One region of the Rhizobium zaerense genome, then DNA from elsewhere that is predicted to be linked to it. Evidence: riboswitches for the same ligand, from Rfam matches in the RefSeq annotation. Region 1 holds a riboswitch; the other holds the start of a gene.
What was found. Region 1 has a riboswitch for thiamine pyrophosphate ahead of thiM (hydroxyethylthiazole kinase). Riboswitches for the same ligand answer to the same signal wherever they lie in the genome.

Region 1 (5,556 bases):
ATCTGATCGGCGACGAATTGCGGCGGCACCAGATGCACGCCGCTCACCCCTTGCGTGTTCTGCGCCGTCAGCGCGGTCAGCACCGCCATGCCGTAGACGCCGCGGGCGGAAAAGGCCTTGAGGTCGGCCTGGATGCCGGCGCCGCCGGAGGGATCGGAGCCGGCGATCGAGAGAACGTTGCGGATCATGCGCGGGCCTTTCGAATTTCTGCGGCGATGCGGCGGGTGGCCGCTTCGGGGTCGGGCGAACCGCAGATGGCGGAGACGACGGCAAGCCCCCGGGCGCCGGCGGCGAACACCTGGCCGACATGATCTACCTTGAGCCCGCCGATCGCGACGGATGGCACCGGCGAGGCCTTGACCAGCCTTGCAAGGCCGTCAAAGCCGATCGGCTGCTTGTGATCGGCCTTGGTCGGTGTCGCAAACACCGGCCCGACGCCGGTATAGTCGACCAAGCCAGGATCGACGGCGTTCGCAAGCGCCTCGCTCTCGACCGACAGGCCAAGGATCATCTCGGCACCGACCATGGCCCGCGCTCTGCGCGCATCCATATCCTCCTGGCCGATGTGCAGGCCATCGGCGCCGATGGCGATGGCCGCCTCGACGTCATCGTTGACGATGAGAAGCGCGCCCGTCCCATCCAGCGCCTGTTTCAAGGCGCGGCCGGTCTCGATCATCCTGATGGTGCCGGCATTTTTGTCACGCAACTGCACCATGGTGGCGCCGCCGGCAACGGCAAGGCGCGCTGTTTCGACCATGCCGATCCCGGCGCAGAGATCGGGGTCGAGGACGAGATAGAGCGAAAGGTCGAAAGCCTTCATGCGGCTGATATCCTTGCCCGGGCATCCAGCGTTTCGGCGTCGAGCGCGGCCAGCGCATCGAGGAAGCGCCAGGAGAAGGAGCCGGGGCCGGCCGCCCCAAGGGCGGCCTCCTCGCCGGCGATGGCGAAGGTTGCAAGGGCTGCGACCGTCGCGCCGAAGATATCCTGAGGTGCCGTCGCGGCAAAGGCGCCGACGAGGCAGGTGAGCGAGCAGCCGAGTGCCGTGACCTGCGGCATCAGGACCGATCCGCCTTCGATGCGCACGGCCCGCTCGCCGTCGGTGACGAAATCCACGGCGCCGGTTACGGCGATGACCGCCCGCTGCCGCTCGGCAAGCCATCGCGCCGAACCTTCCGCTTGCTCGACCGGGTCGCGGCTGTCGACCCCCTGGCCGCGGCTTTCTCCGCCGGCAAGCGCGATGATCTCGGACGCGTTGCCGCGGATGATGGTTGGGCGCAGCGCCAGCAGTTCGGCGACCGCATTGCGGCGGAAGGCGGTGGCATAATGGGCGACCGGATCGAGCACCCAGGGTTTGCCGGCTGATGTCGCCGCCTTCGCAGCCGCCTGCATGCCGTCGATCCATTGCGTCGACAGCGTGCCGATATTGATTGTCACAGCGCTGGCGATCGCGGCGAATTCGCCGGCTTCTTCCGCGGCATGCACCATGGCGGGCGAGGCGCCTGATGCAAGCAGGACATTCGCGGCGATGTTCATGGCGACGTAATTGGTGATGCACTGAACGAGCGGCGGCTTCTCGCGCATCGCCTTCAGCATCGCTCCTGGTGTGGTCCTGGTCTGCATATGGCCCCTTTCAGGCGGGGGCGGGCACGGGGCGGTTCATGCGGACGGTGCCGCGGCCCCGAGCGACTCCCTCCGCCGGCATTATCCGGTTCAGGTTCGAAGGGTGCTTCTCAGCCCGTCTGTCGACGAACGCCCCTGTCTCTCATCACGCCCTTTTTCGCAGAGAACGGGGCGGATGTCATCTCGAAAATGACAGTCCTGCGGCTGCGCCGCGCGATGACGATGAACGATTTTAAGAGATGCGCACCCCGCGGATAATCTCTGCCGGGGTGCCTCTTGGACTCCACTATCTGGATTCGTATATTGCCGTCGAGAATACGACATCGAAATCCGCTAGCTCAAGTCATGAAGATCGGTGGTAATCGCCGGCCCAATCGAAAACTCCGAAAACCGCACCCTCAGCCCGCTGCGCTCCGGCGTGCAGGCGGTCGGGCCGACTTCGTAGCGCTCGGCAGCCGGGAGGGGCGCTAACCGCAGTAGCGGCCAGCGGCGTCCGTCGCGTGAAGCCTGGATGCGCATCGCGCCGTTGGCGACCGTCACGCGGATGCGGAAATCTTCCAATTCGCGGAAGGGCTGAGCGACGGACCAGTCGGATTTGCCGTCGGTGACGACGGTGCTGAGGAAGGCTTCGCCGTCGGTGAACTCGACGCCTGTTTTCATCCAGCGTTTCTCGTCGATGCGCACCATCAGGCCGGCCTGGTCGTAGAGGGTGCGGAATTCGCCCTGGACGCGGATCTGCGCGGTGAAGCCGTCGGTGGTGGGAAAGGCGAGGAAATGGCCGCTGTCGCGGGTGAAGCCGTAATGGGTTTCTCGCCAGAAATCGGTTTTCTCATCGGTGGTCAAGGTAAGGCCGGCTTCGTTCGCCTGCCAGTGTGCGGGCTCGTTCAGCCATTTGCCGTCATTGAAGTCGATGCTCATCCTGTTCTCCCGTTCCGTTGAAGCCTCACCGCAGGGCGATCGCCTCACCTTGGCATAATGCGCGGCCGTGGTGCAGGCCGGCGCAGCCGAAGATTGTGTGTTTTTCCGGCGTCCGGCTATCCGCCCTAGCATAATCCGTCGCTCGTGCTTGACAGGATCGATCCATCTCCTATTCTGTTACAAAAAGATGAATTACATAATTGTGGAACTAAACGGGAGCTCTCACATGAAAAGACTGGTCGCATTCCTTCTCGGCACTGCACTCGTCGCCCTGCCTTCGACACTCCTTGCCCAGGAAAAGGGTGGCGTCATCAACGTCGCGACGATTGGCGAACCGCCGACGCTCGATCCGATGTCGTCGACGGCCGATCTGGTCGGCATCGTCACGCAGCACATTTTCGAAACGCTCTACACCTTCGACAAGAGCTGGAACGTCACGCCGCTTCTGGCCGAAAGCCTGCCTGAGATCAGCGCCGACGGCAAAACCTATACGATCAAGCTCAGAACCGGCATCAAGTTCCACGACAATACCGATATGACCTCGGAAGATGTCGTCGCCTCGCTTGGCCGCTGGATGAAGATCGCTTCGCGCGGCAAGCAGGTGGCTGGCTTCATCGAATCCGTCACCGCCGTCGATCCGGCGACCGTCAAGATTGCGCTGAAGCAGCCCTATGCGCCGCTGACCTCGCTGCTTGCCTTCAACAATTCGGCCGCGATCATCATCCCGTCGGAAAAGCAGGACGAGCCGATGAAGGACTTCATCGGCACCGGTCCCTACATGCTGAAGGAGCGCAAGGCCGACCAGTATATCCAGCTCGTCCGTTTCGATGCCTATAAGTCACGCGAAGGCGACAGCAATGGTTATGGCGGCGCCCGTCATCAATATCTCGATGAGATCCGCTTCGTGCCGGTGCCGGATCCGAACACCCGCGTCGAAGCCGCTGTTTCCGGCCAGTATGATTATGTCGACTCGATCCCCGTCGAATCCTACGACAAGCTGAAGGCTTCGACCGCCTCGCAGCCGATCATCCTCAAGCCCTTCGGTTATCCGGTCTTCGTCTTCAACACGAAGGAAGGTATTGCCGGGAATGTCGAGGTCCGCAAGGCGATCCGCCAGGCGCTCAGCATGGAAGACATGCTGGCCGCCGCCTTCGGCAGCAAGGATTTCTATGCGCTCGACGGCGCGATCTATCCGAAGACCTTTGCCTGGTCGACCGATGCCGGCGTCGAAGGCGCTTATAATGTCGCCGATCCGGAAGGGGCGGCGGCCGCCGCCAAGAAGGCCGGCTATAATGGCGAGCCGATCCGCATCCTGACCAGCCGCCAGTACGAATTCCATTACAAGATGGCGCAGGTCGCCGCCGAATATCTGAAGCTTGCCGGCTTCACCGTCGATATGCAGGTTGTGGATTGGGCGACGCTGACGCAGCGGCGCACCGATCCGAAGCTCTGGGATATCTACATCACCCATAGCCCCTTCCTGCCGGAGCCGGCGCTGATCGGCTCGCTCTCGACCAGTTCGCCGGGCTGGTGGGATACGCCGGCCCGCAAGGCCGCCGTCGATGCCTTTACATCGGAAGTCGATCCGAAGAAGCGCGTGGCGCTCTGGGCCGATGTCCAGAAGGTGATCTATGCCGATGCACCCTTCATGAAGATCGGCGACTTCAACGCGGTTTCGGCGGAATCGACCAAGCTCGAAGGCGTCGATCCGGCTCCGTGGCCGTATTTCTGGAATGCTTCGATCAAGAAGTAAACATCGCCAGCGATACCGGCCCGTCGTGGCCGGTATCAGTCTTCTTTTTGCAGCATCTGCAAGGGTTTGCCAGACGTTCATGATACGCTACATCCTCCAGCGCCTGTTCGGCATGATCGTCGTGATGTTTCTCGTCGTCACGATCGTCTTCGTCATCGTGCGTGTGACACCGGGAGATCCGGCCGCCGTCATGCTCGGGCCGGATGCGACGCCGCAGGATATTGCCGACCTCAGGTCCCGGCTCGGCCTCGATCAGTCGCTCGGCCTGCAATATGTCTATTATATCGGCCAGATGCTGAGAGGTGATCTCGGCCAGTCGATCTTCCTCAACATGCCCGTCACCTCGGCCTTGCTCGACCGCGCCGAGCCGACCTTCTTCCTGACTTTGTTTTCGCTCGCAATCGCCAGCATCATCGCCCTGCCGATCGGCATCTATGCCGCCTATCGGCGCGGTTCCTTCATCGATCAGGCGGCAACGACGCTCGCGATGTTTGCCGCCAGCATTCCAAGCTTCTGGCTCGGCCTGATCCTGATGCAGTCCTTCGCCGTCAGGCTGAACCTCTTCCCGGTCTCGGGTTATGGCGGTCCCGGCTCGACCTTCTTCGAGCGCATGTATCACCTGACGCTGCCTGCCTTTGCGCTCGGCATTGTCTCTTCGGCGCTGATCCTGCGCTTCACCCGCGCGTCGATGCTCGATGTGCTTGGCGACGATTATATCCGCACGGCCCGCGCCAAGGGGCTGATCGAGCGCCGGGTCATTCTCAAGCACGCTCTGAAGAATGCGCTGATCCCGATTCTGACGGTGATCGGTCTGACGGCAGCGGTGCTGATTTCGGGCGCCGTCGTCACCGAGACCGTCTTCGGCCTGCCGGGTGTCGGCAATCTCGTCGTCTCGGCGGTCCTGCGCCGCGACTATCCCGTCATCCAGGGGGCGCTGCTCGTCATCGCCGCCCTCTATGTGCTGATCAATTTTGCGATCGACATGCTCTATCTGCTGATCGATCCAAGGGTGCGCTACTGATGGCCGATATCGCAATCAAACCCGCGGAAGGCGAGGGCAGCAAATTCGCCAGGCGGCTGCTGAAGCGCAAGACGGTCGCCTTGGGCCTGCTGATCCTGACGATCTTCGTGCTTCTGGCGATCTTGGCGGCTCTTGTCGCGCCCTATTCGCCGTCGAAGCTTTCCATCGTCAACCGGCTGAAACCGCCGAGCGGCACCTTTGTCTTCGGCACCGACGAGTTCGGCCGCGACGTCTTCTCGCGCAC
Region 2 (5,556 bases), on a different replicon from region 1:
CCGCCTCATATTCTGCGTCGGTGAGTGTGGCAGCGGGAAAACGGCCAAGCATGGTGCCGGCATTGTTGACGAGCACATCGACCTTGTCGAAGAAGGCGAGAGCATCTTCAGCAAATTGCGCTGCCCCGCCGGCCGCGGAGAAATCGGCGTGCAGCAGCAGCGCCCGTCTTTCCGATTCAGCCGTCAGCAGGAAATCCGGCAGGTCGCGTCCCGGCTTTCGCCCGGTATGGACGATCACCCTCGCACCGCAGTCCAGGAACTGCCGGGCCACCTCAAGGCCGATGCCGCGACCGGCGCCGGTAACGACCACATTGCGATTTTCGAATAGTCTGGGATGGAACACGAAGCCGTCCTCCTCGCGGACAGTGCCGCCGGTTGCGTCATTCGCCCTTAACATATGAGCGCGCCGACCGAAAGAAAGGCGCGCATCCATCTTTCCGGCAAGGCTTCCGGCGGAAGAGGGTTAGCTTTCGGCCTCCAGAAGCCGCGCGCCTGGCCCTTCCTTGCCCAGCCGGTCGCAGGGATTGCGCAACGGACAGCTTTCGATCGACAGGCAGCCGCAGCCGATGCAGCCGGTCAGACGGTCGCGCAGCAGGCTAAGCCGCCTGATTCGCGCGTCGAGATCATCCTTCCAACGCGCCGACAGCGTCTGCCAGTCGGCGACGGTCGGCGTGCGCCCCTGCGGCAGGGACGTGAACGCCGCCTGGATTTCCGAAAGCGGAATGCCGACACGCTGCGCCACCTTGATGATGCCGAGCCGGCGAAGCACGTCGCGCCCATAGCGCCGCTGATTGCCGCGGGAGCGGATGCTCGAGATCAGCCCCTTGGTCTCGTAGAAATGCAGCGCCGAGACGGCCAAGCCGCTGCGCTCCGCCACTTCGCCGACCGTCAGGAGCTTGCCGAGCGGCGCTGCAGAAATTGTATCCATCGCCTCTTGACCTCAATATTAGTTGAGGTTTTATAACCCTTGCTCCCGCAATCGTAAAGTCCAATCGCAACAAGGAGCGACGCATGCAAACACCCACCAGGCTGGCTGTCATCTATGGGAGCACGAGAGAGGGCCGCATCTGCGACCGGCTGGTCAAATGGCTGACGCAGGAACTCCTCCGCTTCCCGCAATTTTATATCGACATCATCGACCCATTGGATTTCGCGCTGCCGGCCAACCGTGACATGACGCACCCCGAAATCGACAGGCTCGCCGGACGACTTGGCATGGCCGACGCCTTCATCATCGTCACGCCGGAATACAACCACAGCTTCACCGCCTCGTTGAAGTCGATCATCGATTTCTTCTTCGAGCCCTGGCAGGGCAAGCCGGTCGCCTTCGTTTCCTATGGCGGCATATCCGGCGGCCTGCGCGCCGTCGAACAGCTGCGGCTCGTCTTTGCCGAACTCCACGCCGTCACGATCCGCGATTCGGTGAGCTTTGCCGCACCTTGGAACCGCTTCGACACGGACGGGCGGCTCGACAATCCCGCCGATGCACTGCGTTTGCTCGATCGGATGATGGCGAGGCTGGAATGGTGGACGCGGGCACTCGTCACTGCCCGTAGCGATCGTCCTTATGCCGGAATAGAGCGCCGCGTGTCTTTTCAGACGCGCTAAGGGCGCTCTATCACTTTGAATCTGCGCATGATCCTTTCCGAAAATCGATTCCGATTTTCGGGGTTATGCGCCAGCCGCCTGAGGCAGGAAGCTCCGGTTCCGTTCCCGGCAGGTACGGAACCATTGGGAACACCCGGGCAGGACCTCCGTCCGGGTGTTTTCCGTCACCTCGGCTTCGTTCCGACCGCGCGGACGGGTTCGCAATTTTGCTGTTGCGGGGAGAAAACCCCGGTGATAGTTTCCGCGCAAATAACAGGGGAGCTCCGTATCGCCGGGGCTGAGATGTGAGGCGCAAGCCTCTGGACCCTTCAAAGCTGATCTGGGTAATGCCAGCGGAGCGAGGTTCAGATGTTCTCAGGCGCACAAGTGTCACTCTATCCGATGTCCGGCAATTTCGTCGGCATCATTCTCGATGCCGTCAAGGCGCTCGATCCCTATCGCGACCGGCTGCGCATCGAGACCGATGACATCTCCACACTGCTGGTCGGCCCGCCTGACATCCTCTTCGCCGCCATGCACGATCTTTTCGTCGCCGCCGCAAGGACCGGCGAACATTGCGTGCTGTCCGCCGCCGTTTCACGCGGCTGCCCCGGCGAGCCCGACGACGCCATCTGCGGCGTCAACCCTTCCCCCGGTCAGGCGGAGCCGCTTGCCGAGCGCATAAGAGCCGCACTTGCCGCCGTTGACATCACCACGGAGAGCGGACAGCCGACCGCTGCGCAATTCTCGCTCTACGTCATGGGCACCGGTACCCATATGGACGAGATCTATGGCTGCATCGACTTCCTGAAGCGCTCCGGCACTTTCGACCGCGCCAAAAATTTCTGCACCAGGCTTTCCGGCGATGCCAGCGCGGTCTTCGCCACCATTCGCGAGGCCTTCTTTCGCTTCGGCGACCCCGAAGGGCATGTGACCCTCGACATCACGGTGTCGGCCAATACAGCGCCGCGCGTCTTTTCGGACGCGCAAAGGACGCTATAGCACCTTGAATTTGCTCCCGACGAAAGCTTGAAATCGAACGCTGATGACACTGTCAAACCCATCGGATTCGCGCCTTGCCGCGCTCAGCGCCGCTCTCTACCGGGGCATACCCGCCTTGCTTGCCGGTTGCGTTTTTTTGGCGGCGTGGGAACTCTATGTCGATCTTTCCGGCATCAAACCATCCATCCTGCCGGCGCCCTCGCGCATCGTCATCCAGGGCTGGCTGAACCGCGAGGCGCTGATCGCCAATACCTGGCCGACGCTCGGCGCGACACTCGGAGGTTTCGCCCTGTCGCTTGGCTTCGCCTTCGCCGCCTCGATCCTCATGGATTTCATGCCCTTCATGCGCCGGGCATTGCTGCCGATCTTCATCACCAGCCAGACCCTGCCGCTGGTGGCGATCGCGCCCCTCGTCGTCCTCTGGTTCGGCTTCGGCCTGTTGCCGAAGATCCTGCTGGTGGCGCTCGTCACCTTCTTCCCACTGCTCGTCGCCTTGCTGCAGGGTTATGAATCGACCGACCGTGACATCGCCGAATTGCTGAATTCGATGAAGGCGAGCCGCTGGCGCGTTTTCTGCCTGGCACGGCTCCCCTCCTCGCTGCCCTATTTCTTCGCCGGTCTGCGGATCTCGATCACTTATGCCGTGGTCGGCGCGATCTTTGCCGAATATGCCGGCGCCGCCCGCGGCCTCGGCATCTATATCCTCAATGCCAAGAACAATTTTCGCCCCGATCTCGTGCTCGCCGCCGTTATCGTCAGCGCCGTGCTGACACTCTGCCTCTTCGCAGCGACGCTGATCATCCAGCGCCTCGTCATGCCCTGGCAACCAGCCGGGGAGCGGCGGCGATGAGCGATAGAATGGTTGAACTCAGCAATATCTCGAAGTCCTTCGACGGCATGAAGGTGCTGGACGATATTTCGCTCGCTGTCGAGAGCGGCGAGTTCGTTTCGATCGTAGGCCCATCCGGCTCCGGAAAATCGACGGTCCTTCGATTGCTGACACAGGCGCTTCGGCCCGATTCCGGCACTATGCTCTTCAACGGCACGCCGCTGGAACAGGCGCCGCATTCCTTTGCGTTCATGCCGCAGCGCGATGCGCTGATGCCTTGGCGCCGGATCATCGACAATGCGGCACTCGGCCTTGAGGTGCACGGTATGAGCCGCCGCGCGGCCCGCGCCGCCATCGCGCCTCTGTTCGAGCGCTTCGGCCTCGCCGGCTTCGAGCATCGCTACCCCTCCGAACTGTCCGGCGGCATGCGCCAGCGCGCCGCGCTGCTGCGCACCGTCGTCCAGACCCAGGACATGCTGCTGCTCGACGAGCCTTTCGGCGCGCTGGACGCGCTGACACGCATGCAGATGCAGGAATGGCTGCAGGGCATGTGGACCGAACATCGCTGGACGGCGCTGCTGATCACCCACGACGTTCGCGAGGCCGTGTTCCTCTCCGACCGGATCTACGTACTTTCGGCCCGTCCGGCGCGTATCATCCGCGAATTCCGCGTTCCCCTGCCCCGTCCGAGAAGCATTGCCGATCTCGGCTCTCCGGCGGCCCAGGCGATCGAAACCGAAATCCTGCAAACCCTGCTTCATCCGCTGGAACAGGATGATTTTGGGCCGGTCGGCCTAAAATCTGAATCCTGTTCTAATTTAAAGAGTTAGAGCATGATGTCGTCCGAAAACCGCTCACACTTTTCGGCATCATGCTCTAGAGACCTGAGGAGGTCACCATGCTGCTTCTCACCCGTCGCCAGACGATCTTCGCCGCCATCGCGGCAAGCCTCGCCGGCCGCACCGCCTTCGCCCAATCGGCGCCCGCAAAGGTCCGCATGGCGCTCGACTGGACACCCAACACCAACCATATCGGCATCTATGTCGCCAAGGCGAAGGGCTTCTATGCCGATGCCGGCCTCGATGTCGAAATTCTTCCCTTCACCGATACCAGCGCCGGAACGCTGGTGTCCAACGGCGTTGCCGATTTCGGCATCAGCAGCGAGATCGAAACCCTCACGCAACGCGCTGGCGGCGGTGACGTGAAGATGGTCTACGGCGTCGTCCAGACGGAAACCGCACGCCTGATCTTCAAGGGCGGACGCGACGACATCAAGAGCCCGAAAGACCTCGACGGCAAGACCTATGGTGGCTTTGGCGGCACCTGGGAGAGCGCGCTGATTTCCGCGATGATCCGCAATGACGGCGGCAAAGGCGACGTCAAGACCGTCACCCTCGGCACCTCCGCTTACGAGGCGCTGGACAATGGCTCGATCGATTTCACGCTGGAGATCTACACCTGGGAAGGCATCGCCGCCGAACTGGAAAATCGGAAGATCGGCCGCTTCCACTATTCCGATTATGGCATTCCCGACGAGCAGACGACGGTCATCGTCTCCAGCGACGCCTATCTCTCCGCAAGTCGGGAGCACGCCCGCGCCTTCATCCAGGCGACACGAAAGGGTTATGCCTATTCGGTCGACCATCCCGACGAAGCCTGCGACCTGCTGATCGCTGGAAGCAACGGCGCGCTGATGAATACGGAACTGATAAAGGCTTCTCAGAAGGCATTGATCGAGGGGCACTTCCTAAAATCCGAGGCCGGTGTGATCGGTACGATCGACTCGGCAAAGGCCGACGCCATCGGCGGCTTCCTGGTCGAAAACGGCATTCTGGTCGATGCCAATGGCGCCGCACTCAAAGAGAAGCCGGATTTTTCCACCTATTATACCAATGAACTCCTCGCCTGAGCCCGCCCCGGCCTTGCCCGTCGCGGCTTTCCGCTGCAGAGTCCGAGACCCGGAGCATGATGTCATCCGAAAACCACTCACACTTTTCGGCATCATGCTCTGGGCAGGGCGGGAACAAGATGCGACAACAGGAGAGACTGGCCGGAGCGGACTTTCTGCGCGCGACGGCCTGTCTGCTGGTGCTCGCCCACCACCTCACGCTGCGGCTGGATATGCGCAGAATTCCCGA

Region 2: it holds a riboswitch for thiamine pyrophosphate, as region 1 does, so the genes downstream of both, ACS4RR_RS04055 (YkoF family thiamine/hydroxymethylpyrimidine-binding protein) here and thiM (hydroxyethylthiazole kinase) in region 1, are expected to answer to the same signal.

Annotation. Positions count from the first base shown of each region.
Region 1 covers NZ_JBPWQY020000005.1:271,056-276,611, forward strand. Annotated here, with positions in the region: gene thiD (bifunctional hydroxymethylpyrimidine kinase/phosphomethylpyrimidine kinase) at 1-188, opposite strand, end outside; gene thiE (thiamine phosphate synthase) at 185-820, opposite strand; gene thiM (hydroxyethylthiazole kinase) at 817-1,620, opposite strand; TPP riboswitch at 1,671-1,767, opposite strand; gene ACS4RR_RS32180 (DUF1349 domain-containing protein) at 1,954-2,538, opposite strand; gene ACS4RR_RS32185 (ABC transporter substrate-binding protein) at 2,765-4,291, shown strand; gene ACS4RR_RS32190 (ABC transporter permease) at 4,371-5,312, shown strand; gene ACS4RR_RS32195 (ABC transporter permease) at 5,312-5,556, shown strand, end outside.
Region 2 covers NZ_CM132690.1:830,197-835,752, reverse strand. Annotated here, with positions in the region: gene ACS4RR_RS04070 (SDR family NAD(P)-dependent oxidoreductase) at 1-343, opposite strand, end outside; gene soxR (redox-sensitive transcriptional activator SoxR) at 464-928, opposite strand; gene ACS4RR_RS04060 (NADPH-dependent FMN reductase) at 1,012-1,608, shown strand; TPP riboswitch at 1,853-1,966, shown strand; gene ACS4RR_RS04055 (YkoF family thiamine/hydroxymethylpyrimidine-binding protein) at 1,957-2,589, shown strand; gene ACS4RR_RS04050 (ABC transporter permease) at 2,633-3,439, shown strand; gene ACS4RR_RS04045 (ABC transporter ATP-binding protein) at 3,436-4,248, shown strand; gene ACS4RR_RS04040 (ABC transporter substrate-binding protein) at 4,317-5,327, shown strand; gene ACS4RR_RS04035 (acyltransferase family protein) at 5,447-5,556, shown strand, end outside.